3 regions of the Anoxybacillus andreesenii genome follow, and region 2 is predicted to be linked to each of the others. Evidence: predicted binding sites of a transcription regulator. Region 2 holds the regulator's gene; each other region holds the start of a gene.

Region 1 (9,882 bases), on a different contig from region 2:
GGAGGCAAAGACCGGAAAAAGCTTAGAGCATTTAGCGAAAGAACGTGAAGAGGAAGATTTCACCTTGGATGCGTTAACGGTTCAGCCACGGCAGACGATTTCTACACCAGTATGGAGCGGATTGGAAAAGGATAATCGACGCTACTCGCCTTTTACTGTTAATAAGGAATATAACATTCCATGGCATACCCTGACTGGAAGGCAAAGCTTCTATCTCGATCATGAGATCATGCTAGATTACGGTGAAGGACTCCCTATCTACTTACCGCCAATCAACAAGGGACCATTTTTAAAGGGCGAGAATGAAGTGGAGAACAAAGGGAAGTCGATCACGCTTCGGTATATGACCCCCCATCAAAAATGGGGCATTCATACGATGTTCACGGATACCAATAATATGGTTCAGCTGTTCAGAGGCTGGCAGGTCGTCTGGCTCAATGAAGAGGATGCCGCTTCGATTGGGATTAAGGATAATGACTGGATTGAGATCTATAACCGTAATGGTGCAGTCGCAGCAAGAGCCGTGCTTACGTACCGGATGCCACGCGGGGCGGTGTACATGCATCACGCTCAAGATAGAACGATGGGGGTTCCCGGAAATACAATCAACAAGGTCCGTGGGGGAACCCATAATAGTGTGACGAGAATTTATCCGAAGGCAACCCATATGATCGGGGGCTACTCTCAGCTAAGCTACGGGTTTAATTATTACGGACCGACTGGGAGCCAAAGGGATACGCTCGCTATTATCCGTCCCCTAAAGGAGGTTGATTGGCTTGAAAGTTAAGGCACAAGTAGCGATGGTCATGCATCTCGATAAATGCATCGGCTGTCACACCTGTTCTGTTACCTGTAAAAACACGTGGACAAACCGGCCAGGGATGGAGTATGTCTGGTATAACAATGTCGAAACAAGGCCGGGACCAGGCTACCCGAAGGAATGGGAGAATACCGATCGTTTCAAGGGAGGCTGGACGCTCCGAAATGGTCGCTTGCACTTAAGAGCAGGTGGGCCGGTCGCAAAATTAGCCAATATCTTCTTTAATCCGAATATGGCAACACTTGATGATTTTTATGAGCCATGGACATATGATTTTGAGCATCTTCACAAAAGCCCGAAAAAGGAAAATTTACCTGTAGCACGCCCTATCTCGATGATTACAGGCAAGTACATGGACAAGCCGGAATGGGGACCAAACTGGGACGATGACCTGGCTGGTGGCAGTGAGGTTGTCCCAATGGACCCAAATGTGCAGAAGCTACAGGAGCATATCGCAATGGAATATGAGAAGACGTTCATGATGTATTTGCCACGCATCTGCGAGCATTGCTTAAATCCTTCCTGCGTTGCCTCCTGTCCTTCAGGAGCCCTCTATAAAAGGGATGAGGATGGAATCGTGTTGGTCGATCAGGATGCCTGTCGGGGCTGGCGCTTCTGCATGAATGGTTGCCCCTACCATAAGGTGTACTACAATTGGAATACGCATAAGGCTGAAAAATGTAATTTCTGCTATCCGCGAACAGAAGCAGGCCTTCCGACTGTGTGCTCGGAGACCTGTGTGGGCCGCATTCGCTACATTGGGGTTGTTCTCTATGATGCGGATCGCGTGAAGGATGCTGCATCTGTCCAGGATCCGAAGGAATTATACGAGTCCCAGCTATCTGTATTTTTAGATCCGAATGATCCGCATGTGATTGAGGAAGCAAAAAAATCAGGAATTAATGATAGCTGGATCAAAAGCGCACAGGAATCACCCATTTATAAAATGGCGATGCAATGGAAAATTGCTTTGCCACTTCACCCAGAATATCGTACACTGCCAATGGTCTGGTATGTGCCACCGCTTAGCCCGATCATGAATCATATTACGAATGAAGCGGAGCTTAGTGCAGATGGTTTTATTCCGGCAGTTGATCAAATGCGCATCCCAATGGAATACCTTGCCTCACTTTTAGCAGCGGATGATGTATCCGTTATACGTCGCGTCCTCTTAAAAATGGTTGCCATGCGTGTTCATATGCGTGCCAAAACCGTCGGGGGTGTCGATGAAGTGAGAAAAAGCAAGCTGATCGCTGAAGCGGATACATCGGTTGAAGAGCTTGAGGATATGGCTCGTTTGCTTGGGGTTGCGAAATACAATGAGCGCTTCGTCATCCCAACAGGTAGAAGAGAAATGGATGATAACCTGCAGTATCGCTATGGTGCGTGCAGCATCGAGGATATCGCTCCCCCAGAAGGCATGGTAACTTATCCATATGGAAGAAGTGAGAACGGATGAAAATCGAAAAAGCAGAATTGCTCATGCTGATGGCTCGCTTTTTGGAATATCCAGATGAGGATTTTATTAGAGGGCTGGCTGATTTTGAGACGGAGGTTCAAGAACATCTTTCTTCACGGAAGCTTGCCAAGGAGTTTGTGAAACGCTGTCAACCGTTGATGGCGCTGGATTGGAAGGATTTGCAGGAGCTCTATGTTGATACCTTTGACTATAAAGAAAAAACAGGACTTTATCTTACGGCGCAGGAGCTTGGCGACAGCCGCAGAAGAGGTATGGCTCTCATCCAGCTGCAGAAGCTGATTGAGGATTTAGGCTTTGAGCGTGTTTCGGATGAATTAGCCGACTATATTCCAATGCTGTTGGAGCTCTTGGCTGTGGCTGATGAGGGGGAGCAGACAAAGCTTTTGGAGCGGCGCCTGTCTTATGCTCTTCACCGGATTGTTGGTCATCTTTCTCGAGATAATCCATACCATGCTCTGTTGGAGATGCTGACTCTTTATGTATTCGAGGCTCCTAGCAGGGAAGAAATTAAGCTCGTAGAAAGCGCCTGGGAGGATGCAGATCTCGATCCATTGCCATATCCGATGTTTTATCAGTAGGTTTGTGTGGTAGTTGATAGTTATTTTGATGGACAGGTGACTGAACAGTTGGAGAGAAAGCGAAATCAGTCTCCAAGGAGCCTTATTAGCGCCCGAACAAGCGTGTGGGAATCGGAATCGGTCGTCAAAGGGCCTTATTGGAGGCCGAATAAGCGTGAGGAAAGCGAAATCGGTCTCCAAGGGGCCTTATTGGCGCCCGAACAAGCTTGTGGAAGGCAGAATCGGTCGCCAATCCCTATGAAATGTATAAATTTACTAGTCGTTTCTTCATTAGAGCATTAAAAACCATTTTCTGTGAGGGGGTTAGCTATGAGTGGTCTTTTTTGGTGGGCGGTTTATCCGTACATTTGCGGCACAATTTTAATTATCGCCTCTTTTTACCGCTTTGTATTTCGCGGGAAAAGCTGGCACGCACCATCAACCGAAATTTTTGAAAAAAAATGGTTAAGGGTAGGATCAACGCTTTTTCACTGGGGGATTATTTTTGCCCTGGTCGGTCATATTATGGGCGTATTAATTCCGCTTGAATTTTATGAAGCAATAGGTGTTACCGAGGGGGTCTATCATTTCTTTGCCATTGCGGGTGGCGGTGTCGCCGGATTAATGGTGGTCATCGGCTTAATTGTGCTGATTATTCGGAAAGCAACAAATCCAAGAGTCAATGCTCATGCGGGGTTTAGTGATTATTTTACCGTTGTCCTTTTATTGATCATTGCCGGATTAGGAACCTATATGACGCTTATTTACAATACAACGTATGTTGCTTATGAGTATCGACTAACAATCGGGCCCTGGTTTCGAAGTTTATTCACTTTTCAGCCCCAATATGAACTGATGACAACAGTACCGTTCATCTTTCAGCTTCATATTGTTATTTCTTTTCTGTTATTTGCATCTATTCCATTCACACAGCTTATTCATATGTTCAGTTTTCCGGCTCGCTATCCAGCGCGTGCCCCCCAGCAGTATCGGGCGCGGAATGGGTATAAAAATAACTAGTCGAGATTGTCAAATCACCTTTCATTATCGGGAGGTGATTTTCATTTTCCACAAACACCCATTGAAAATGAACGTATATTCGCTTAAAATAAGGAATAAACTAGAACAAATGTTCCTATCGAGGGTGAAAAGAATGGTCGACTACAGCAAACTACCGCAAAATAAAATTTTATGTGTAGACATGAAGAGCTTTTACGCAAGTTGTTCGGCTGTTATGGAAGGCCTTGATCCGCTTGAATGCTATCTTGCTGTGGTTGGAGCGAAGGAAAGACAGGGGAGCGTCGTTCTCGCTGCCTCTCCGAAATTAAAGAAGGAATTTGGTGTGAAGACAGGCTCCCGGCGATTTGAAATTCCAGAGGATCCACGTATACACATTGTCGAACCGAAAATGAGGACCTATATGCGTGTTTCTCTAGAAATAACCCGCGTCTTTCATCGCTATGTTCCGAAGGAAGCGATTCATACGTACAGCGTCGATGAAAGCTTTATTCAAGTGGATGGGGCTTTAAATCTATGGGGAGATGCCCGCACGATTGCTCACAAAATTCGTGATGATATTGATAGAGAGTTTCAGCTCCCATGTGCGATCGGGATTGGTCCGAATATGCTGCTTGCGAAGCTTTGTATGGATTTGGATGCAAAAAAACAGGGGATTTCAGAATGGACCTATGAAGATGTTCCAAGCAGGCTTTGGCCGGTAACGCCCTTAAGAGAAATGTGGGGGATTGGAAGAAGGGTCGAAAAGACACTGAATAGCATGGGAATTTTTACAGTGGGACAGCTCGCCCATCATGATTTAGAAAGCTTAGAGAAAAAGTTCGGAGTCATGGGTAATCAGCTTTTTTATCATGCATGGGGGGTGGATTTGTCGAAAGTCGGTGCTCCTATTATGGAGGGGCAAGTCAGCTTTGGAAAAAGTCAAATTCTACTTCGTGACTACAAGGACGTGGAGGAAATTAAAGCGGTTGTGCTGGAAATGTGTGAGGAGGTGGCAAGGCGTGCAAGGCTTGGGCGCAAGGGTGGTCGAACAATTAGCTTCGGCGTTGGCTACAGCAAGGATGAATTCGGCGGCGGTTTTTATCGTTCACGCACGATTGACGAGCCGACAAATGTGACGATGGAGCTGTATCGTGTCTGTCTCGAGCTGTTTGAAGAGCATTACGAAGGCAAGACGGTGAGAAAAATTATGATTTCCTTAGGTAATATTGTCGATGACAACGAATACCAGCTGAATCTTTTTGATCTAAATGGTTGGAAAAAACGGGAGCTAGGCTATGTCGTAGACCGTATACGGGGTCGTTACGGACCTGGTGCATTATTAAGAGCGGTGTCCTACACGAATGCAGGTACAGCGAGAGAGCGGGCAAAGCTTGTAGGTGGGCATAAAATGTAAGGATATTACAATAAAAACAAACGTAACAAAAACAGCCTAAGGAGATGACGGTGATGATCCGTGACCGTGGAAAAATGAAATGGACCTCTATGATGCTGCCTGAGCATGTAAAACTTTTACGGGATTGGGCGAAGGAGGATGAATATGAAAAAGCAAGAGAAATCGACGAGCAATACTTAGAGGTGATGAATGAAACGATTTCTGAAGCAATGGAATTTGGTAAAGACTTGATGATTACTCATTATCACAATCGAAAGTACGAGCTAGTCATCGGAAACATTCACTACTGGGATGACTTGAACGGGAAATTGCATGTGGTAGACCAATTCGGAGAAGTACATCGAATTTCTCTTTCCTCTATTTCCGATGTGAGGCTAATGGATGAGTAAATTGTGTTACAATTGTCGTGGAATGGAGGGAATGCATCATGGAAATAAACATTACCGCTACAGCCGTGCAGAAAATTGCTGAGAAAAAGGGAGAGCACGAGGGCTATCTTAAGCTGAAATATGAAACAGAGGGGTGCGGCTGTGTGATGAGCGGGGTAACATCATTATGGCTTGTGAGTGAAATTGACGAAGACGATCGTGCCATCGAAACGAGTATCGGTCCGATTTATGTGGAGAAATCCAAAGAAGTTTTTTTAAACGACGAACTCATCATTGATTTTTCCCCAAGCAATAACAGCTTTCAACTAAAGAGCCCGAATGAATATTTAAATCCACGAATGAGTTTTTTGAATAAAATCGGATAAGTAAGGTGAGTGAAAGATCATCAATAAAATGAGAAGTGAAAAAGAAATGATGGATATGTTAATGGAGTTTGCTAGAAAAGATCCAAGAATTCGATTAGTAACATTAGAAGGTTCGCGTACAAACAAAAACATTCCTCCTGACGAATTCCGAGATTTTGATATATCTTATTTTGTGACCGACATGGACTCTTTCAAAGAGAATGATCATTGGCTTGATATTTTTGGGAAGCGCTTAATCATGCAAAAACCTGAAGACATGGAGCTTTTTCCGCCAGAGCTAGGGAATTGGTTTTCCTATCTCATGCTATTTGAAGATGGTAACCGAATAGACCTAACGCTCATTCCAATCGAAGAAGTTCAGGATTATTTTTGCAAGAGTGACGGTTTAGTAGAAGTCTTGCTTGATAAGGATGGACTCGTCAAAGAGGAAGTGGTCCCAAATGATCGTCACTACTGGATTAAAAAGCCGACAGCGAGGGAATTTGATGATTGCTGTAATGAATTTTGGTGGGTTTCCACCTATGTGGTAAAAGGATTGGCAAGAAAAGAAATCCTGTATGCAATTGATCATCTAAATGAAATTGTAAGGCCTAACTTGTTAAGAATGATGTCTTGGCAAATCGGGTTTGATCATGGTTTTGACTTTAGTGTAGGGAAAAACTATAAATTTATGGAACGCTATCTCTCAAAAGAGGATTGGGAAAAATTGCTTTCGACTTATACTCTGAATGATGAACAAAATAGGTGGCAGGCTTTGTTCACTTGTTATGAGCTGTTTAGAAAGTTCTCCAAGTCTGTTTCCACTACTCTAGGGATTCATTATCCAGATTATGATGAATCGATTACGAGATATATGGAGAGGATTTATCGATCCTATGGAAAGAGTAGGACAGTAAAATAATACAACAGGAGGAAGTCATGGAAATTCGAGCTTACCGAAGTGAAGATGAAATAGGTTGGGTAAGGTGTCGGGTATTATCCTTTTTGGATACCGCATACTATGACAATGTTCTTAAAGAAAAGGAGAAATACGACAATCCAGCCATTGAACTTGTTGCGATAGAGGATGATCAGGTGGTTGGATTAATAGATATAGAATACGAAGTTGTGGAGAGAACAGTCTGTTCAAGAGGTGTAGGTTTAGGAGGGATGATCTGGCATATCGCTGTTCACCCCGACCATCGTAGAAAAGGTATCGGTAGTCAATTATTATATGAAGCTGAAAAAATAGCAAAAGAAAAAGGGCTTAATCGTCTAGAGGCATGGACTAGAGATGATCAATGGGTAAATAATTGGTACAAAAATAATCGGTTTGAACAGGTGGAGTCGTATTTACAGGTATTCATGGATGGTGAAGATGAACTAAAAGAGATCATGATGTCAGAAATATCAGGATTATATCCTATCCAGGCATATGCCCATTATGTAGGTGAAGATAAAGAAACGATTAAGAAAAAATTTAAAAGAGTTCATGAATGCATTTGCTTTGAGAAAAAGTTTGAATAAAGGGTTTTAGGCATTTACTAGAGAACGTTTGTTTGTTATAATTAGTAATATATACCAGTCTAAAGTCGTGAGGATGGAAAGGGGATGCATGGTATGAGAATCGAGGAATTAAACCAATTTGCAAGTTTCTTAATTTGGGTTGAAAAATTAAAGGAGATGGCTCAAGATTTATGGTTGAAGCCTATTTCGGAGGGAAAATGGTCTCTTCGGGAGATATTGACGCATATTATGTATTGGGATAAAAATTCGTTAGAAATGATGGTCCCTCATATGTCAGAAGGTGCTAATTTAACTTTCGTAGATATTGAACAGCTTAACCAAGAGGCTGCTGCATTTGCACGGTCCTATGATTCCTTACATGCACTTATTGACGACCTCATTCAGACGCGAAAGCAGCTGCTTCGTTTATTGGAGGAAAAATATGATGAAGCGACGACTTTTATCATCGACAATGAGGAATATACATACAAAAAGTTTGTCCAAATCTTCATCCATCATGATGAGCACCATAAAAAACAAATTGAAGCCTTTCTAAAAAAAGAAGGAAAACGCTGAAAAATAGAAATAGACCTTTTTTTAAAGAGAAAGGTCTATTTCTTGATTAGTTTTCTTCTAATAGTTTTGTTAACAATTTGTCAAATTTGTTCGGACTGATTATTTCGTGTGTAATGAATTTCCCGTCATAAAACAAACCAAAAGTTGTCCATATAGTTGGTGCATTTTGTGCTTCTTCTTTAGTCTGCATCTTAAAAGTTTTAAAAGGAACACTCTTATTTTTCGCTATTTTTCTTAGTTCTTCCAATACCCCAATAGCAAATGGACATTGAGCTGTGTAATAAATGGATATGCCTTCATCATCAGAAAAAGATTTTACCTGATTTTTAAAGGAAGGTATAACAGCTTGTTCATTCCACTTTAATGCTACTAAATGAAAATAAGGTTCTGCTTGGTCTACTACCTCAAATCCCACATGTTCAAAGAAACGTTGCTCACTTAGAAACGGGATATTTTTCTTACCAACAATATGTACAATCCCATCCATCCCACGATTGATGGCATCTTCTTTGCAATGATTTAACAATTGCTTTGCATAACCGTGATTTTTATATCTTCCTGAAACCCACAAACAGTTGATATACATAAAATTTGGTGCATTAACAGGAACCCATGCCATTTCAGCAGGCAAATATTCTATAAATACTTTTGCTCTTTTGTCTAAGCGATAAAAAACTAAGCCTTCATCCATTCGTTCTGCTAGCCATTGTTTTTTCTCATTTACTGCATTTTCATAATGTTTTGCTCCTAATGCACAGCATATGTGTTCAGTTTCGATATTATTTTTTGTGATTTGAACAAACCCCATATCTATCACTCCACAAATCGAAAATTTGATGATAAGCCACTGAGACTGCCTCAGTGGCTTATGCTTATCTATCATCAACCTCTATCAACATTCAAAATCTACTCTTTTGAAAGCATGCCTTCAGCGTTTGTTGCCTTCAGGTTATAAAGCGGCAACATAACAAGTAAGCCAATTACAAAGAGAAATGCGGATAACTCAAAAACAGTAACAATTGAAGATTTCTCCATCATTTTCCCAGAAATACTCATTGTTAAGACCATCGCCCCCGTGAAAAGGGGGCTTAAGGTACCATTTACTCTTCCGATAAACTCAGCTTTCGTATTTTGCAGGATCATCGTGTTAATCCCGATTTGTATACAAGGGAAAAACAACCCGCAAACGAATTCGGCTGCAAGTGTGAGCGGGAGATTAGTTGAGAATCCGATGACACTCATTCCAATGGCATTTACGAACATGCCGATCATTAATAATCTTTGGGGAGGAACCGATTTAGCAAACATAACGGAAACCACTCCTCCCAATATCATTCCAACCCCATTCGCAACCAACAGCCATTGAAGACTTTCCTTCGCTAGATCTAACCGATCGGTCACAATAAATACGTTAAGAGGCTGAATTAATCCCATTGCAAGTCCTGCTGATAAAAAACATAACCCAAGAAGTTTCAATTCTTTCTTCTCTAATACATAGCGAATGCCACTTTTCATTTCATCGAGAATGGAGGTTCCTTGTTGATCGACTTCCATTTGATGATCCTTTGGAATAAAGGTGAGCATCGCAGCAGAAAGAAGGAAGGCTACCCCTGTAATGGCAATGGATATTTCGATCCCAAATTTCTGAAATACGAGTGTGCCGACCACAGGTCCAAATACCATGAACACAGCAAAAATCGTTTGGTATATGGACATTGCGGATTGAATTAACTCAGGTTTTAAATGCATTTTAAATAGCTTCATTCCTGAAGGCTGAGAAAATTGTGAAAGAATGGC
Region 2 (9,882 bases):
GGTAACGAGTGGACCAAAGACTAAATTCCCCGGTCTTAAATAATCATCAATAAATATTTTTACAAGGATGGGACCTAGAATATCCCCAATCGTTGCAATAAGCAGTAGCGCAAAGGCAAAAATAATAGTCTTAACATGTGGCTTCGTATATGAAAGGAGCCGAAGCAATACATGCAGCTGTTCCTTTCTTTCGGTCTTCGATGACTTTTTCATTAACCTTATCCCCCCTGCTCCACTAATTCCTCTAGCTGCTGCTGTAGGTACATGGCTTTGTACCAGCCATCCTGAGCCATTAACTGTTCATGTGTACCTCGTTCTGTAATGTTGCCCTTGTCTAAAACTAGGATTAAATTGGCATGTTGGATGGCGCTCAGACGATGGGCAGTGATGATCGTTGTTTTGCCTTCACGTTCTCTCTTAAGGGCGGTCAAAATCTCCTCCTCTGTCTTCGCATCGACAGCTGACAGCGAGTCATCAAGAATTAGCACTTCTGGGTCCATCAGCAACGCTCTAGCAATGGAGATTCTCTGTTTCTGTCCTCCGGATAAGGACACACCTCTTTCACCCACCATAGTGTCATAGCCATCAGTGAAACCCAATATATCCTCATGAATATGAGCGTTTCTTGCTGCTTCATAAATTTTCTCTTTTTCTATAAACGGCATGCCAAATGAAATATTTTCTCTAATGGTTGCTGAAAAAAGGAAGTGGTCCTGGGGCACATAGCCTATCGCTTCACGCAATCTGTCCATTCGATAGGTGTTAATAGGTTTTCCCCCAAATGAAATGACACCAGCATCTGTTTCAAACTCACGAATGAGCAATTTTAATAGAGAGGTCTTTCCAGCACCCGTCTTTCCAACAATCCCAAGAGTCTGACCCCTTTTTAAGTGAAAAAAGATGTCCGCTAGCACTGGGTCCTTCTCACCTGGATACGTGAAATGGTGAATCGCAAATTCCAAATCTCCACTTGGAACCTCATTCAATGCATTCTTCTTATCAATGATTTCCCCTTTTTCAGCTAAAAGATTTTTCACGCGATCATAGGAAGCCCTCCCCCGCTCTACGATGTTAAAGAGCCAGCCAAATGCCAGCATGGGCCAAATTAATAGTCCTAGATAGGTGGTAAAAGAAATTAACTGGCCAATGGTCATTTCATCATTCAAGACAAATTTCGCACCAAAGGTAATGGAAAGAAAAAAGGATACCCCGACGATGAGAGAAATGGTTGGATCAAAGAGGGAATCAATTTTGGCAACGGAGATATTTTTTTCGACGACATCCTCCGATTGCTTGCGGAAATCTTCAATATCCTCCTCTTGCTGTCCGAATGTCTTAATCACCTTAATGCCACTAATGCTTTCCTGAGTTTTATCATTTAACGATGAAAAAGCCTCCTGTGCCTTATGAAATCTACGGTGCAAAAGAGTCCCGTACCAGCTCGTTAAGATCGCCATCAATGGCATGGGGATGAGGCAAATCAGCGTTAGCTTCCAACTGATCGTCATCGCCATCGCAATGATGACAAATCCGCCAGTTGCAAGTGAATCCACTAAGGTTAATACACCCGAGCCCGCAGTTTGTTGGATGGCCGCCAGATCATTGGTCGCATGGGCCATCAGATCGCCAACTCTTTTTCGCTGATAGAAGGATTGGGGCATATTAGTAAAATGTTCATATAACTTATTTCTCAGTTGCCGGGCCAGCTTTACAGCAGAACCGAAGATCATGATCCGCCAAAAATAACGAAGGGTATACAGCAATAATCCAGTTCCTATGAGCACCCCGATCCATTTTCCTAAAGCAACGGCCGTCAAAGAACCGGTATCAATCTCGTCGACGACAAAGCCGATGACCTTTGGTGGCACTAATTGTAACAAGGCCACTAATAATAAGAGTAACGTACCGGTAATGTATGCTTTTTTCTCCTGTTTAAAAAACCAACCCAATTCTAAAAAAACTTTCATGCTGACATCCTCCAAACGTAAGCTAAAGACGAAGATAGTTTACCAAATATTTTAAAAATAAGGAAGATTTAATACTACCTTAGTAATAAAAACATTTTTTAAAGCAAATAAAAACCACCCAATCTAAGAGAGATTTAAGTGGTTTTAAATCAAGGCAATTATTTACCTTGCTGCTTATTCATGGCTGCCATCATTTGATTGATTTTCTTCTGCGATGGCTTTTGTCCCATCTGCATCATCATCACTTTAAGCATTTGTTCATTAATTGGTGGATTTTTCTTTAAATAGCTCATCATATATTTACGCGCTATGAAAAATCCGATTGCAACACCAGCAAGAAGTGCTACAACGATTAGTAAGTACCCCCACCATACCATATTTTTTCCTCCTTCATGTTGTCTATCATACAGTGTACTAGACCAAATGCTATTATACAATATTTGCTTCTAATTTTCTTATACAAATTTTCTTTCTTTGATAGGTTTAAGCCAACCATAACGTTGATTTCTTAAATCAATGGCAAGATAATTCTCTTTATTTTTTCGCAATATCTCAAAAAATCTTGTTTCTGCTTCATAGCTCCCCTGTGCTTTAAGGGTCAGATGTCGCTCGGACACCTCTAGTGTTGCTGAGCTTGTTCTCCCGTGATCAATTCCATATAAGCCCCCGCTCACATAGAATCCTTTCGTCATTTGAAGCTGCTGCTGAAGGTACTGATGTAGTCTTATACTTGGAATGGAGTTCGTTATATAGTATATCTGTTTCAACAGAATTGTTTGCAGTTCTCCTTCAGATTCATCATATTCCTGAAACAGTTGAAAGAACATTCCCTCTCGTCCAAAATAATGGGAGGCAAATTCATTATCAATTATGTAAATTTGATAGGTTCTCAAGCACACTCTCCCCCTTCATTCGCACTATTTCTTTTATTATAATGAAAATTCAGGCAAATGTTTGTCTTAAATAGTTAAAAACTTTCACTTTTTTTGTCGAATTTGAAAATTTTTCGCCGATTGAAGAGAAAAAGTGAGCAAAAAAAGACACTAGTAAAACTACTAGTGCCAATAAGAATTATTTTTCTAATATTGCCTTCACTCTTGCAACGACATTTTGAGGAGTAAAGCCGTATTCTTCGATAATTTTTTCTCCAGGGGCAGATGCTCCAAATTGGTCAATGGCTAGTACTTCTCCTTCGTCACCTACGTAGCGATGCCAGCCTAAAGAAGCGCCCATTTCTATACCTAAACGTTTTTTCACGCTTCTTGGGATCACACTTTCTTTGTATTCCTTCGATTGTTGTTCAAATCTTGCCCATGACGGCATGCTCACAACAGAAGCATGAATCCCTTCATTTTCAAGCAGCTTTTGTGCTTCGACAGCTAGTGAAACCTCGGATCCTGATGCAAGCAGAAGGACATCTGGTGTCGCATTAGAAGCAGGTGAAACGACATAGGCACCCTTTCCAACTCCCTCGTAAGCATTTTGGGCAGTTTCTTTAAGGGTTGGGAGGTTTTGTCGTGTGAGAACAAGAGCCGTTGGACGATCTTTAGATTCCAGCGCATGCTTCCAAGCAGCTGCTGTTTCATTCGCATCCCCTGGACGAATAACATCAAGATTTGGCATTGCTCTAAGACTAGCCAATTGTTCAATTGGTTCATGTGTTGGTCCGTCTTCCCCTACAGCAATACTGTCATGTGTGAATACATAAGTAACTGGAAGCTTCATCAATGCAGCAAGACGAATAGCAGGGCGCAAGTAGTCAGAGAAAACAAAGAAGGTTCCACCGAATACTTTTAGCCCACCATGAAGCGCCATTCCATTAAGTGCAGCGCCCATCGCGAATTCACGTACACCAAACCAAATATTTCTTCCATCATAGGAATCAGATGTGAGATCGCCTACTCCTTTGATCGTTGTCTTGTTTGAGCCCGCTAAATCCGCAGAACCACCAATAAAGTATGGCAGGTTCTTGGCAATCCCATTTAAAGCTTCACCTGATGAAGCTCGGCTTGCCAGACTCTTTCCTTCTTCATAGACAGGAACATCCTTGTCCCAGCCTTCAACAAGCTCTCCCTTGATTGCAGCTTCTAGCTGGGCGCCCAATGCAGGATATTCGTTCTTATAGGATTCAAAAAGGTCATTCCACTCTTTTTCTTTCTTTACTCCATTTTCAAGTACGTACTTCTTGAACTGCTCATACACTTCAGCAGGAACGTGGAAATCCTCTTCAAAGGTCCATTTATATGCTTCCTTCGTTAGCTTTAATTCATCGGCACCAAGTGGAGCCCCGTGAACATCGGACTTTCCTGATTTATTTGGTGAACCATAGCCAATGACCGTTCTAACCTCGATCATAGTCGGGTGTGTTTCATCACTTTTTGCTTCTTCAATAGCTTTGGCAATTTCTTCTAAATTATTTCCATCTTCTACTCGTAAATACTGCCAACCATAGGATTGGAAACGTTTTGCAACACTTTCAGAGAAGGAGCGATCTAAATCCCCGTCCAATGATATATCATTTGAATCATATAAGACGATTAATCTTCCCAGCTTAAGATGACCAGCAAGTGAAGCTGCTTCAGCGGAAACTCCTTCCATTAAGTCGCCATCACCACAAATACTATATGTATAATGGTCAACGATTTCGTATTGATCCTTATTGTATACAGAGGCTAAATGTCGTTCTGCCATCGCCATCCCTACGGCCATGGCAATACCTTGACCTAGTGGACCAGTCGTAGCATCCACACCAGGTGTATGTCCGTATTCAGGATGTCCGGGAGTTTTGCTTCCCCATTGACGAAATTCCTTAAGGTCATTCATCGTGACATCATAGCCAGATAGATGTAACAGACTGTATAAAAGCATGGACCCGTGTCCAGCTGAAAGGACAAAACGGTCACGATTAAACCACTGCGGGTTTTGTGGATTATGGTTCATATACCTCGTCCAAAGTGTATAGGCCATCGGCGCCGCTCCCATTGGCATGCCCGGATGTCCAGAGTTTGCCCTTTCAATGGCATCAATTGATAATGTTCTGATCGTGTTGATCGATAATGTATCTACTTGTCCAAACATAGTTATCAATCCTTCCTAATATTTTTACGAAATCGTGTCCGAAAAAAACGCTCTACCTATTAAATATATATGGGTCCTATTTTTTTCACAACAGGTTATCCCAATATTCTCGGAAAAAAGTGCCGATTTGTACTTATTTTGCCACTAGAGGATGATGATATGTGCTAGATTTATGTTCCACTCGCAAAAAGATGTACAAAAAAGGAATACAATCAAAGTGTATTCCTTTTTAATGAAGTTTTTTTCGATTCTTATATTGTTTTAGTTTCTCAGGAGTGACGTCTTTGCCATTAGGATCAACAATTGTAACTCCTTCTAAGGTATTCAGCATCGAGGAGCGAAAAGTTTCAAGGTATTCTTTACGAAGAAGTGTTTGTTCTCTTGCTTCTTCCTCTGTTAATCGTGATTGCTTTGCTTTTCTTGCTAGCTCATTAATTCTTGCTAATTTCTGTTTTGACAGCATTCTATAAACCCCTCTCTTTCGCAAGAATGATCTTACTAAAAACCAAACTCGATTTCAAGGGAGAAGAGCTCATCATTTAGGATCATCGGTTTTGTCCAAGAATTCTTGATACCTACGATGGACCGTTGCTTTTGAGATAGGAAAACCAAGCCCCCGTAGTGTGGCAGCAATTTCTTCAAAGGTTAAATTGTTATTTCTGAGCCGAACAATCTCCTCAATAGGCAGTTCTACCCTTTCCCTTCCGCTGCTGGAGTTCAAATTCTTGAGATTATTTTGGGGCTGATACCCAGCTTGAACAGCCCTTTTCATTCCTCTTTTTATTTTGATATTATGTAATTTTCGCTGATACTCTTCGACAATTCCTACGATTTGAAGCACCATAGAATCTGATTCCGAAATCTGAAGCTCTCCATTATGGGTGATCGAATAGAGAGTCACATTTTCTTTTCTTATACAATGAAGCAAAGCGATCTTTGTATTTCCTCGACCTAATCTAGTTTCATCCTGAATCAGTACAGCATCAATTGATGGATCTTTAATTAATGACAAAACCTCTAAAATTCCATCCCGTTCCAAATCATAGCCACTCGCCTGCTCTTTAACGACCTTCACGACATCAAAATGATATTGACGCGCCAAAGCTAGTAATTCTTCCTCTTGTCTAAGAAGTGATGTTTCTTGCGTGTCCTTCTTTGTGCTGACACGGCAATAAATAACTGCCTTACTCATTATTCTCTCCTCTTGCAACGAGTAAATCGTCCTTTTTAACAGGGATAATGAGCGATTGACCGATGATAATATTCTCATCAACTTGATTTATTTTCTTGACCCAATTAATAAATTCCTTAGAGGACATATTATGATCATACAGCTGTGCCAGCCCCCATAAGGAGTCTCCTTCTTCCACTGTTATTGATAGATATTCATCATTTATCGGTGTTTGAGATTTCTCTGATAGAACAAATGCAAGGAAAAAACTCAAACCAATTAATAAAATTGCAAAGGAATATTGACTCCAAATCTTCTTCATTAAAACCACCTCAATTAAGAATATATGTTCGATTTATCCTAATTATAGATCGAACATATATTCTTAGTCAACAAAAATTCGAACTTATGTTTGTATCAGTTGGAAATACATGCTATAATTGAAACAAGAAATAGAAGACGAGGGGGGAAAGTATGGTGAAGCTATCAAAAAGGCAACAGGATATTCTCGAATTTATCAAAGATGAAGTAAAGCTTAAAGGCTACCCACCATCCGTTAGAGAGATAGGAGAGGCGGTAGGTTTAGCTTCAAGCTCTACAGTACATGGTCATTTAGCAAGACTGGAGAGTAAAGGTTTGATTCGAAGGGATCCTACGAAGCCACGTGCGATTGAAATTCTTGATCTTGATGAGGAATCAAGTATTCCAAAGAGCAAGGTGGTCAATGTTCCTGTTGTGGGGAAGGTAACGGCTGGTTTACCAATTACCGCGATCGAGAATGTGGAGGAGTATTTTCCTCTCCCAGAGCGATTGGCCCCAGCGGATGAAAATGTTTTCATGCTGGAAATTATGGGAGAAAGTATGATTGAAGCAGGGATCCTTGATGGAGATTACGTTATTGTTAGACAGCAGCAGGCTGCAAGTAATGGAGATATCGTGGTAGCAATGACGGAGGAAGATGAGGCAACAGTAAAGCGATTTTTCAAGGAAAAAGACTATATTCGCCTGCAGCCCGAGAACTCCACTATGGAACCGATTATTTTGAAGAATGTATCGATTCTCGGAAAAGTGATCGGGGTTTATAGACATATTCATTAATCAAGGCTGTTTTCGCACGGATTGTGGTTCTGGAATGTCCTTAACACCGGCCATTCCGTTTCCAACTAAGTGTGCGATACGCATAGATTGAGCAGCACTTTTCTCAGTTGTTTCTTGAGATCGACTGCATCAACCATCGTTTTTTCCAATTATTTGTTGTTCAAAAGCAACAATGTTTGAGAAAAGAGCCTTAATCAAAACCTTTCAAAGCAGGGACTTCCCTGCTTTTTTGTATGTTCTAATCGTATTGAGGAAAGCTATACCCAAAAGCTAAAGGATGGGTAAAATGGGTATTATACTAATGAATTTTTTAACTAGTCTTCTTGCTTCATCCCTTGTTATGAAACATAATTTGGATTGGCATAGAAAGATCATTATGGTCTTTATTCCTCTATTCTTTGTCTTTTCCCTGCTCCAAGCAGAATATATAGTCCGGCGGATGTCAACATATAAGAAAAGCGAAACGCAATAAAGGGACAGTGATGAACACTGTCCCTTTATTGCGTCTAGTACATCGTCATATACTGTTCTCTCTCCCAAGGATGAACTTGGGTACGGAACATATCCCATTCAATCTCCTTCGCTTCAAGGAAATGCTCCAAAATATGATCGCCAAGGGCAGCGGTCATGACTTCATCTGCCTGGAGTAGATCGAGAGCTTGAGCGAGTGTTGACGGGAGATCAACAATTCCTTCTTCAAGGCGTTCGGCTCTTGTCATCGCATAAATATTGCGGTTTACTGGTTCTGGCGGAGTTAAATTGTTCTTGATACCGTCTAAACCAGCTTCCAAAATCACCGCCATTGCCAGGTACGGATTGGCAGATGGGTCTACACTACGTACCTCTACACGTGTGCTTAAACCACGCGATGCTGGAATACGAACTAGTGGTGAGCGGTTTTGGGCAGACCATGCCACATAGCAAGGTGCTTCATAACCAGGGACTAAGCGTTTATATGAATTCACGGTCGGGTTGGTTACTGCCGTGAAATTCGGTGCATGCTTGATGACACCTGCGATAAACTGGCGAGCCGTATCACTAAGCTCTAAGTTCCCTCTCGGATCAAAGAATGCATTTTCCCCATTTTTGAATAGAGAAACGTTACAGTGCATCCCAGAACCTGCTACGCCAAATAATGGCTTTGGCATAAAGGTCGCATGTAAACCATGCTTACGAGCAATCGTTTTAACAACAAGTTTGAACGTTTGGATTTCGTCACAAGCGGTAACGGCATTTTCGTATTTAAAATCGATCTCATGCTGACCTGGAGCTACTTCATGATGAGAAGCTTCAATTTCAAAGCCCATTTCTTCAAGCTCCAATACAATGTCACGGCGACAGTTCTCCCCTAAATCTGTTGGAGCAAGATCAAAATAGCCACCGGCATCATTCAATTCAAGGGTCGGTTCCCCTTTTTCATCAAGCTTAAATAGGAAGAATTCTGGCTCTGGCCCAAGATTGAAATCGGTAAAGCCCAGCTCCTCCATCTCTTTAAGGACACGCTTAAGATTGTTGCGCGGATCCCCTGCAAACGGAGTACCGTCCGCATTATAAATATCACAAATCAGACGAGCTACCTTCCCTTTTTCGGCAGTCCAAGGGAAAATGACCCATGTGTCTAAGTCGGGATATAGGTACATATCAGACTCTTCAATTCTTACAAACCCTTCAATTGACGAACCATCAAACATCATCTTATTTCCTAGCGCTTTTTCAAGCTGGCTAATCGGAATTTCAACATTCTTAATGGTTCCTAAAATGTCGGTAAATTGCAGTCGGATAAACTTTACATTTTGCTCCACTGCCATTTTTTTAATATCATCTTTTGAATACTTAGACATGCCACGCGCCTCCCTAGTTGTTAGCCCTAAAAAATCGATTCATTTTGACTTGCTTTAAAGATGACTGGTTGAACCGTCCTGCTTGCATGAACTCTGTCCTTAATAGCTTCCTTAGTTCATCATCAGACAATTCGCGCCTGATTGGTTTCTCCCCTATCTCTTCTGAAATCGGTTCGTTTTTCTTCGATGCAAAAAGACGTTTAATTCCTGCAAGATTCACACCTTGGTCCATCAAGTCTTTGATTTCAAGCAGTTGGTCAATATCGTTAAGGGAAAACATTCTTCGATTCCCTTCTGTCCGGGCTGGAGAAATCAATTGATGCTCTTCATAATAACGAATTTGTCTTGCGGTTAAATCAGTTAGCTGCATGACAATACCGATTGGAAAGAGAGGCATCGTTCGACGAATTTCACTTCCGCTCATTTGATTTTAACTCCACCTTTCGAACATGGTTTTATTATAAAGAGTGTTAGGTTTCCTGTCAAGCAGATGTTAGGTTTCCTTACATCATTTTTATTCAAGCTGTAAAAGCCCTTTTACCAAAAGGTGATTAAGTGCAATACAAATGGCCGCTTTCACATGGGAGTATGTAAGGCCCCCTTGAACATAGGCTACAAATGGCGGTCTTGTTGGGCCGTCCGCCGTTAGTTCAATGCTCGCCCCTTGAATAAAGGTCCCCGCAGCCATGATCACATCATCCTCATAGCCTGGCATATAGCTAGGATA
Region 3 (9,882 bases), on a different contig from region 2:
CTCTTTTAAATACACGTCACTCTGCTGAAAAATATGAGAAATATCAATGGATGCTCCGAAGTTTAAATCCAAATCAAAATCCTTAATTTTCTTCAGTGCTGTGTCAACAAATTCGAAAAGTTTTTCCTTTGTGGATTGGAATTTCTGCTGCGAATAAGAGTCTTCCTTTTTCGCCTCTTCAAAATGAACGGTCGTGGAAAGCTCTCCGAATAACGCCTCTTTCTTTTTCTTCATGCTTTCTTCCGAATCATCCAACCCTTCTAACAGAACGAGTGCTTCATTCACCGTTAGCTTACCCTCTTTGACCAAATTCAAAATTCGTTTTCTTTCTTCTTGCATGGCTACATCCTCCTCTATAAAATCCTAATATATACTTTCTTTAGTCAATACTTGAATTCCTTTGACAATATTCCAAATAAGCACGATTAAACTTAGGATGACCGTCACAATGATACTAATAAAGAACATGACAGGTACGTCCGAATATCCCCCAACGATATCAAATATAACGGAAAAAATAATAATCGGCACAGGGATCAAAGTAATGATATGTGAAAAAAAGGCCTTCTTTGCATGCCCCTTGACCACCTTGTCACTGGCCACTAGCCATACGATGAGTGGAAAAATAATTCCTGCGAAAAAGATGCTGAAATAGCTCAATGCCGATAGAACTTTATTTGTATCCATTTTCCTCAACTCCTTTTCTATTTTTACGTTTTTCAGAGACGAAGGTTTCAAATTTTGATGTTTCGCAAATATATTCAAATTGCCGCAAATATATTATTTTTTCGCAAATATTAGCTCTATAGCGCTCCTCTTTTCCCCATAAATGCAGAAGAAACCCGCCGTTTTGGCGGGTTTCCTTTTAATTAAGTTTGGTTGGTACGGGATGTGGTTTTGGAATGACCCTAATGCCGGTCATTCCGTTTCACACTGGGCTTAGTTTCACGCATAAAATGACCAGCACTTTTCTCCGTTTCAATCACTAAATTTCAAATAATTCAAATTCTGACTTTCATTTTCAACAGCACATGTCTTAGAAAAGTGCCTTAACTGTTGCTTCTTTTTCTTGAATGAGTTCCTTCATTCTTTGGCGATCTCGTTCAAGAATGGGCTTTAAATATCGGCCTGTGTGCGATTCTGGGATTTCGGCGATCTTTTCAGGAGTTCCGGTTCCGATAATCGTTCCTCCTTTGTCGCCTCCCTCTGGTCCTAAATCGACCAAATAATCGGCCGTCTTAATCACATCTAAATTATGCTCAATAACGAGGACGGTATCGCCATTTTCAACAAGACGCTGGAGCACCACTAGCAATCTTGAAATATCATCCACATGCAGACCTGTTGTCGGCTCATCAAGGATGTAGAGCGAGCGACCCGTCGAACGACGATGAAGCTCGGAAGCAAGCTTGACGCGCTGAGCCTCTCCACCAGATAGGGTGGTTGCCGGTTGCCCTAAGGTAATGTAGCCTAGCCCTACATCATATAATGTCTGCATCTTGCGATGGATTTTTGGAATGTTTTCGAAAAATTGGAGAGCATCCTCCACCGTCATATCCAATATTTCTGAAATGCTCTTGCCTTTATATTTGACCTCTAGCGTCTCCCGATTATAGCGCTTTCCATGGCAGACCTCACATGGGACATACACATCTGGGAGGAAGTGCATTTCGATTTTGATGATTCCATCCCCGCGACATGCCTCGCAACGGCCGCCCTTCACATTGAAGCTGAAGCGACCCTTTTTGTAGCCACGAACCTTTGCCTCATTAGTTGCTGAAAAAACATCGCGAATATCATCAAACACCCCTGTATAGGTGGCAGGATTGGAGCGCGGGGTCCGACCAATTGGCGATTGGTCAATATCAATGACCTTATCGAGATGCTCAAGCCCCTTGATTTCCTTATGCTGTCCAGGTCTTGTTTTGGCACGATTCAGCTGCTGAGCTAGGGCCTTGTGTAAAATTTCGTTGACAAGCGTACTCTTTCCAGAGCCTGATACTCCAGTTACCGCAATAAACATACCGAGCGGAAATTTGACATTAATATTTTTTAAGTTGTTTTCCTTGGCGCCCTTAATTTCGATAAAGCGCCCGTCGGACTTACGGCGTTCGTTTGGAAGTGGAATAAACTTTTTCCCTGACAGGTATTGTCCTGTGAGCGATTTCGGATCATTCATCACTTCTTCTGGGGTCCCGGCAGAAACAATTTCCCCACCGTGGACACCTGCTCCTGGTCCGACGTCGATTAAGTAATCGGCTGCGAGCATCGTGTCCTCATCATGCTCAACGACTAGCAGCGTATTCCCGATATCACGCATACTCTTGAGCGTATCAATCAAGCGATCATTATCCCGTTGGTGCAAGCCGATTGAAGGCTCATCCAAAATATAAAGAACTCCCGTTAGGCGTGACCCGATTTGAGTCGCAAGCCTAATCCTTTGGGCTTCCCCGCCGGATAGTGTACCGGCTGCACGATTGAGGGTTAAATAATCTAAGCCAACATTAACAAGAAATCCTAACCGCTCCCGAATTTCGCGGAAAATAACATTGGCAATTTGCTTTTCTTTATCCGTTAGTGTGATGCCATCGATTTTGTCAAATGCTTCCCGAATCGATAGGGAGGTGATAAACCCGATATTCTCCCCATCAATCAGGACTGCTAAGCTCTCTTTTTTCAGGCGTTCTCCCTTACAGGTTGGACAAGGCTGTTCGGCCATGTACTTTTCCATTTGCTCTCGAATATAATCAGAGCTTGTGTCTTTATAGCGCCGTTCCACATTCGGAATGACCCCTTCAAATTGAATCCAGTTTTCACGTACCTGTCCGAAATCATTTTCATAATGGAAAAAGAGTTTTTCTTCCCCAGAGCCATATAGGATTTTATCCGCCTGCTCCTTCGGAAGCTCTCCGAACGGAATATTCATGTCGATGCCGTAGTGGTTGCATACGGCCTCAAGCAGCTGTGGATAATATTGGGAGCTGGTCGGTTCCCAAGCAGCGATTGCCCCTTCTTTTAAAGACAATTCACGATTTGGGATTACCAAATCCACATCCACCTCAAGCTTCGAGCCAAGTCCATCGCAATCAGGACAAGCTCCGAACGGACTATTAAAGGAGAACATTCTTGGCTCCAATGCCCCGATCGAAAAACCACAAATCGGACAAGCGTGAAGTTCACTAAATAATAGCTCCTCTTGTCCAATTACATCAATGATGACTCGGCCTTCTCCTAGCTTTAAGGCTGTTTCCAGTGAATCAGACAAGCGCGCACTAATCCCCTCTTTAATGACAATCCGATCGACGACTACTTCAATGGAGTGCTTTTTGTTCTTATCAAGCTCGACCTCATCGCCAAGGTCGAACATCTCTCCATCAATACGAACGCGAACAAAGCCCTGTTTCTTAATGTCCTCAAGGGTTTTAACATGGGCTCCCTTTTTCCCAGAAACAATGGGGGCAAGCACTTGAAGCTTTGTTCTTTCCGGATATTCCAGAATTCGATCGACCATTTGCTCAATCGTTTGTGAGGTAATCTCGATACCATGATTTGGACAGGTTGGCCGTCCAATTCGGGCAAACAAGAGACGCAAATAATCATAGATTTCCGTTACCGTACCAACGGTAGATCGAGGATTTCGGCTCGTTGTTTTCTGATCAATTGAAATCGCCGGAGACAATCCTTCAATCGAATCGACATCCGGCTTGTCCATTTGTCCTAAAAATTGTCTTGCATAGGCAGATAAGGATTCGACATAGCGACGTTGTCCCTCTGCATAAATGGTATCAAAGGCCAAAGAGGACTTCCCTGAACCAGAAAGTCCTGTCAGCACAACAAGCTTATCTCTTGGAATAGTGACATCCAGATTTTTTAAATTGTGTGCCCGAGCCCCTTTTACAATTAATTTCTCCATTGCCATTGCTTCGTCATCCTTCCGCCTTCAACTCTAAAATGAGATCACGCAATTCAGCCGCTCTTTCGAAGTTGAGGGCTTTTGCTGCTTCCTTCATTTCCTTTTCCATATCGGAAATCACTTTTTCTCTTTCCTTCTTGTTTAGCTTTCCAAGCTTCTGGGTTGCTGTGTACTCTTCTGTTTCCTCCGCCGCAATCGTTGCACGGATGGCATCACGAATATCCTTTTGGATCGTCATCGGTGTGATGCCATGCTTTCGGTTATATTCCTCTTGAATTTCACGACGACGCTTCGTTTCATTAATGGCAAGCTCCATCGAATTCGTGATCCGATTCGCATACATGATGACATGGCCATTGGCGTTACGAGCCGCCCGACCGATCGTCTGGATCAGCGAACGTTCAGAACGGAGGAAGCCTTCCTTATCGGCATCCAGAATCGTCACTAAGGAAACCTCAGGAATATCCAAGCCTTCTCGTAAAAGGTTGATTCCAACAAGAACATCATATTTTCCAAGTCGTAGCTCTCGAATAATTTCAATTCGTTCGAGCGTTTTAACCTCGGAATGCAAATACTGCACCTTGATGCCAATCTCTTTTAAGTAATCGGTTAAATCCTCTGACATTTTTTTCGTTAAGGTCGTGACAAGCACGCGCTCATTGCGCTTTACTCGCTCCTGAATTTCTCCGATTAAATCATCAATTTGTCCCTCAATCGGCCGAACATCAATAATTGGATCCAAGAGTCCGGTTGGACGGATAATTTGCTCCACCATCTTCGGAGTATGCTCGATTTCATAGGGACCTGGAGTCGCTGAAACATAAATGATCTGGTTAATATGATCCTCAAATTCATCAAATTTCAGCGGACGGTTATCCATGGCCGACGGGAGACGGAAGCCATGATCAACAAGGACCTGCTTTCTGGCTTGGTCCCCGTTATACATACCTCGCACCTGTGGCAGGGTCACATGGGATTCATCAATGACCATGAGAAAATCCTTCGGAAAATAGTCCAAAAGTGTGTATGGTGTAGAACCTGGTGGCCTTAATGTCAAATGCCTAGAATAGTTTTCAATCCCTGAGCAAAAGCCCATTTCTCTCATCATTTCCAAATCGTATCGGGTTCTTTGCTCAAGCCGCTGGGCTTCAAGGAGCTTGTCATTCTCCCTTAACTCCTTCAGCCTCTCCTCCAGCTCCTGTTCAATATTCTCAATGGCGACACGCATCTTTTCTTCCCGAGTAACGAAGTGAGAAGCTGGAAAAATGGCGACATGCTCACGCTCACCGATAATTTCCCCTGTTAGCGCATCGACTTCGCGAATGCGGTCAATTTCATCCCCGAAAAATTCAACTCTCAAACAATGCTCATCCTTTGAGGCTGGAAAAATCTCAACGACATCCCCGCGCACACGGAAGGTTCCGCGCTGAAAGTTGATGTCATTCCGTTCATATTGGATATCAACCAATCGATGCAAGAGCTGATTCCGTTCAATTTCCATCCCCGTTCTTAAGGAGAGGACGAGCTCCCGGTATTCCTCTGGAGAACCGAGACCGTAGATGCAGGATACGCTGGCGATGATGATAACATCCTTCCGTTCAAATAAGGACGAAGTAGCAGAGTGACGAAGCTTGTCAATTTCATCATTAATGCTGGCATCCTTTTCGATGAAGGTATCTGTCGATGGCACATAGGCCTCTGGCTGATAATAATCGTAATAGCTGACAAAATATTCAACAGCATTATTCGGAAAGAACTCTTTGAATTCACTGTATAGTTGCCCAGCAAGGGTTTTGTTATGGGCAATGACCAATGTCGGCTTGTTGATTTCCTTAATTACATTAGAAATCGTGAAGGTTTTTCCCGTTCCTGTTGCGCCTAGCAAGGTTTGATGCTTCTTTCCTTCACGGATTCCTTCAACAAGCTGACGAATCGCTTCTGGCTGATCCCCTTGTGGTGAATATTTGGAGACTAACTCAAATTGATCCTTCACTTATACTCCACCTTCTCCCCGTAAAATTCATATTCCCATTCTACCACAAACATCCAAAAACTAACCAATAATATGCGAACGAATATTCGTTTTTTTATGTAAAGCTTTGTTATATTTAATTGTTGCTTTTAATATCGCCTTATACGTGTACGTTCACGAGAGTTTTCGTACCGAAACTAAGGAAGGGCAATTTTAATAATTGCCCCTATTCACGTACACATATAAGGCTGAAATATCAATGAAACTTTATATTCGTATCCTACGTATTAATAAAAAGATGGAGGTGTTCGTGATGAGATGGAGGTTGAAAGCTTTCCTAGTGCTTTTCATAGGTGCTATTGTGGTCCCATTCTTTTTTCCAAGCGTCAGTTATGCAGTTGATTATTCCATTACCGGTGTCCAAATCGATGCCTACTTACAGGAGAATGGGGATGTAGCGGTAACGGAAAAACACACCTATGCATTTGACGGAAAATTTAATGGAATCACTAGAGAAATTGTTCCGAAGAATGGAACGAAAATCATGAAGCTAAAGGCGACTGAGAACGGAAAGTCGCTGCGGGTTGAGAAAGAGGAAGATCTATACAAAATCCACCGCAAGGGCAAGGAAGAAACCATTACGGTTGAGATTGCCTATACCATTAAAAACGGAGTCGACGTATATGCAGATGTAGCTGAATTTTATTGGCCTTTCTTTGATGACCGAAATGAATCCAGTTATGACAAAATGAATATTATCATCCATCCGCCAAAAGAGACAAAAGATGTCATTGCTTTTGGATATGATACGGCCTTTGACAAGGAAGAGATGTTAGCAGATGGCTCGGTCCTGTTCCAGCTCGGCGAGGTTCCCTCTGGTGAAAATGGCGATATTCGCGTCGCCTACAATGCTGCCCTTTTTCCAGGGGCAACTATAACAGCAGATAAAATGATGAAGGAAGAGATATTGGGAGCGAAGAAAAAGCTCTATGAACAAGCAGTTGCGGACATGAAAATGAGAGAGAAGCTCTCTAAAATCGCACTGTTCATCATACCGATATTTTCTGCCCTATTACTGATTACCATTATCCAGATGATCATAAGAGAACGAATGAAAAAATTAGGCGTTGAGCAAGCCATCCAACAGGCTTTCTTCATCCCTGATGAGAAGCTTAGCCTCCCCGCTACCATTCTATTTATCAAAGGGACCTCCTATCAACCCGGTGAGGCGATGTCAGCAGCACTTCTTGATTTAGTTAGGAGAGGCTATGTTGTCAAAATGGAGGACAACCGTTTTCAGCTTGTCAAACGTAGTGGTGGGTTGTTGAAGCATGAACAAGTATTAGTGGATTTCCTCTTCAATGAAATCGGTACGGGGGACGAATTTACATTTGATAATCTCAGAACCTATATGATGAAGAAAAAGAATCATGAAAAATTCCAGACTCAAACCTTAAAATGGCAGCAAGCCATACGTCAAGAAATAAAGGGGAAGAAGCTGTATGATCAAAATGCAGGAACCCGCCTGTTCCTTTTGATTGCCGGCTTACTATTGTTTCCATTTCTGTTCCTATTCCCTATTTATGATTTGTTTGGATGGTTTACCGCAGCACTTATTCTAGCTGTTACTTATTTCGTTCTTGCCGCATCCTATATAACGAAATCATGGGATGGATGGATGATCGTTAAGGAATGGCGATTTTTGGAGAAGGGGCTACCGAAGCTGTCCCTGAAGGAATGGGAAGATCTCACCAATGACGAACAGATGCGAGGGTTTATTTATGGCATTGGCATGAAGGATGAGGGGATCATCGAGAAGAACAAAGAATTTGTTCAGTCCTTCAAGCATCCTTTGGAACATGTACACAATCATGGAGATGCTCTGAACATGCAGACGATGCTTCTTATCGGTCCGTATGCATCGACCCATTTTCACTCAGCCTACAAAACAAGCCAGTCAACCACAAGCAGCTCATCATCTTCATCGACTGGAGGCGGAGTTGGCGGCGGGGGCGGCGGTTCAGGAGCATTCTAAGCTAAAGAGGAGAGCCAAGAATTTTTTCAGGCTCTCTTTTTCACGTCTTTCCTTTGACCTAACTTTCTCCCAATTAAAATTCCTATGAGTGAAAAGATGGGATAGTAGATCATAATAGCTATCCCCTTGCTGCTATCCTCCAATGCTACGACATATGCCAATCCAAAGCTTGCCAATGCCCCGATGAAATGTCCAAATCCCCCGTATGCGGCCTTATACTCCTCTTTTCTTATCTTAATTAAACCGATTATCAAGCCTCCAAAAACTAGGATGATTCCATAAATAATCGTTGGAATTTCTTGAACTGACATCCTGACCACACCAAACCTTCATACTAGATTTCCTTATTGTATCACGAGAAAAAAGGTTATAAAAAACAAATAGAGACAAATAATGATAGTGACAACAATTTTTGGATAAGACCTGGTTAAAGGAGGATACGCATTGAAGAAGAGACGACTATTTATCGGCATCATACTTTGTATGGTTCTTTTGCTTGCGAGTTGCGGTACTAAAAATAATGAAACAAAAGAGACTGGAGACGGTGCTGAGTCGAAGGATGTATTAGCAGAAATTAAGTCCAAAGGGAAGCTATTGATTGGTACGGAAGGCACCTACCCTCCCTTCACCTTCCATGATGATAAAGGTGACTTAACAGGGTTTGATGTAGAAATTGCCCGAGAAGTAGCAAAACGGTTAGGGGTGGACGCTGAATTTTTGGAAACACAGTGGGATGCCCTATTTGCTGGGCTTGATGCGAAACGGTTTGACATGATTGCAAACGAGGTGGGCATACGGGAGGATCGGCAGAAAAAATATGATTTCTCAGACCCTTATATTACATCTTCCGCTGTTCTAGTTGTCCCGAAGAATAACAAAGACATTACTAGCTTCGAGGAGATCGAAGGATTGAAAGCAGCGCAATCTTTGACAAGTAATTACGGTGAGATGGCAAAGGAGTACGGAGCTGATCTCGTTAGTGTCGAAGGCTTTAATCAGGCGATTGAACTGTTAACCTCCGGCCGTGTGGATGTGACAATAAACGACAATTTAACTGTTCTCGATTATTTGAAGCAAAAGCCAAATGCCCCGATTAAGATGGTTGCTACCCATGAGGATGCTTCTCATAGTGGCCTTGTGTTTCGCAAGGGTAGTGACACCTTGGTAAAGGAAGTCAATCAGGCACTTAAGGATATGATTGACGACGGGACTTACCTCAAAATCTCTGAGAAATGGTTTGGTGAAGATGTACTTAAATAATGTCATGCCTACCCCCGAAAGATGGGATCAACTGATCGAAATTGCAAAAAGTTCCCTCCTGCCACTTTTGGAGGGGGCTGTTTTTTATACCATTCCATTAACCTTGATTACGTTTTTATTGGGAATTTTCCTTGCCGTTGTAACAGCACTAGCCAGATTATCTAACATCAAGCTTTTTCAAATCATTGCAAGAATTTATGTTTCTGCCATACGTGGCACCCCTTTATTGGTTCAGCTTTTTATCATTTTTTATGGCTTGCCGACGATTGGCATCACTATCGACCCATACCCATCTGCTATCATTGGCTTCTCCTTAAATGTCGGGGCCTATGCGTCAGAAATTATCCGCGCGGCTATTTTATCGATCCCTAAGGGGCAGTGGGAAGCGGCCTATTCGATCGGAATGTCTTACGGCCAGGCGATGCGAAGAATTATTTTACCCCAGGCGGCACGCGTATCGGTCCCACCCTTGTCCAACACATTCATTAGCTTGGTAAAAGATACCTCCTTAGCAGCTCTTATTCTCGTAACTGAAATGTTTAGACGGGCCCAGGAAATTGCCTCAACAAACTATGAATTTTTGCTTTTGTATAGTGAAGCGGCCTTATTATACTGGATGATTTGCTTTATTCTTTCGATGGGACAAGGAAGAATTGAAGCGCGACTTGATCGATATACGGCAAAATAAATAGAGGAGTTTCT

Evidence for each region. Region 2 encodes LexA, which represses DNA repair genes until DNA is damaged. Its sites were predicted from a motif close to CGAACATATGTTCG; they were not measured.
Region 1: J2S07_RS18550 (Y-family DNA polymerase) is a predicted target of LexA. The motif match lies at 3,946-3,959, and genes of this name have one in related genera.
Region 3: uvrB (excinuclease ABC subunit UvrB) is a predicted target of LexA. The motif match lies at 5,982-5,995, and genes of this name have one in related genera.

The regions. Positions count from the first base shown of each region.
Region 1 is NZ_JAUSTU010000027.1:13,011-22,892, reverse strand. It holds gene J2S07_RS18575 (nitrate reductase subunit alpha) at 1-787, shown strand, start outside; gene narH (nitrate reductase subunit beta) at 777-2,279, shown strand; gene narJ (nitrate reductase molybdenum cofactor assembly chaperone) at 2,276-2,878, shown strand; gene J2S07_RS18560 (hypothetical protein) at 2,885-3,160, shown strand; gene narI (respiratory nitrate reductase subunit gamma) at 3,188-3,877, shown strand; gene J2S07_RS18550 (Y-family DNA polymerase) at 4,011-5,270, shown strand; gene J2S07_RS18545 (YolD-like family protein) at 5,324-5,659, shown strand; gene J2S07_RS18540 (iron-sulfur cluster biosynthesis family protein) at 5,698-6,024, shown strand; gene ant(6) (aminoglycoside 6-adenylyltransferase) at 6,053-6,925, shown strand; gene J2S07_RS18530 (GNAT family N-acetyltransferase) at 6,943-7,530, shown strand; gene J2S07_RS18525 (DinB family protein) at 7,624-8,085, shown strand; gene J2S07_RS18520 (GNAT family N-acetyltransferase) at 8,132-8,893, opposite strand; gene J2S07_RS18515 (MFS transporter) at 8,992-9,882, opposite strand, start outside.
Region 2 is NZ_JAUSTU010000004.1:225,754-235,635, forward strand. It holds gene J2S07_RS06340 (ABC transporter ATP-binding protein) at 1-213, opposite strand, end outside; gene J2S07_RS06345 (ABC transporter transmembrane domain-containing protein) at 219-1,967, opposite strand; gene J2S07_RS06350 (YneF family protein) at 2,126-2,344, opposite strand; gene sirA (sporulation inhibitor of replication protein SirA) at 2,423-2,866, opposite strand; gene tkt (transketolase) at 3,039-5,045, opposite strand; gene J2S07_RS06365 (DUF896 domain-containing protein) at 5,275-5,508, opposite strand; gene J2S07_RS06370 (YneB family resolvase-like protein) at 5,581-6,237, opposite strand; gene yneA (cell division suppressor protein YneA) at 6,230-6,538, opposite strand; gene lexA (transcriptional repressor LexA) at 6,691-7,314, shown strand; gene glnA (type I glutamate--ammonia ligase) at 7,821-9,155, opposite strand; gene J2S07_RS06390 (MerR family transcriptional regulator) at 9,169-9,579, opposite strand; gene J2S07_RS06395 (methionine gamma-lyase family protein) at 9,670-9,882, opposite strand, start outside.
Region 3 is NZ_JAUSTU010000019.1:3,127-13,008, reverse strand. It holds gene J2S07_RS16585 (DUF4097 family beta strand repeat-containing protein) at 1-339, opposite strand, end outside; gene J2S07_RS16580 (magnetosome magnetite crystal formation protein family) at 364-687, opposite strand; gene uvrA (excinuclease ABC subunit UvrA) at 1,037-3,919, opposite strand; gene uvrB (excinuclease ABC subunit UvrB) at 3,927-5,906, opposite strand; gene J2S07_RS16565 (DUF2207 domain-containing protein) at 6,199-7,920, shown strand; gene J2S07_RS16560 (hypothetical protein) at 7,947-8,231, opposite strand; gene J2S07_RS16555 (amino acid ABC transporter substrate-binding protein) at 8,365-9,180, shown strand; gene J2S07_RS16550 (amino acid ABC transporter permease) at 9,167-9,868, shown strand.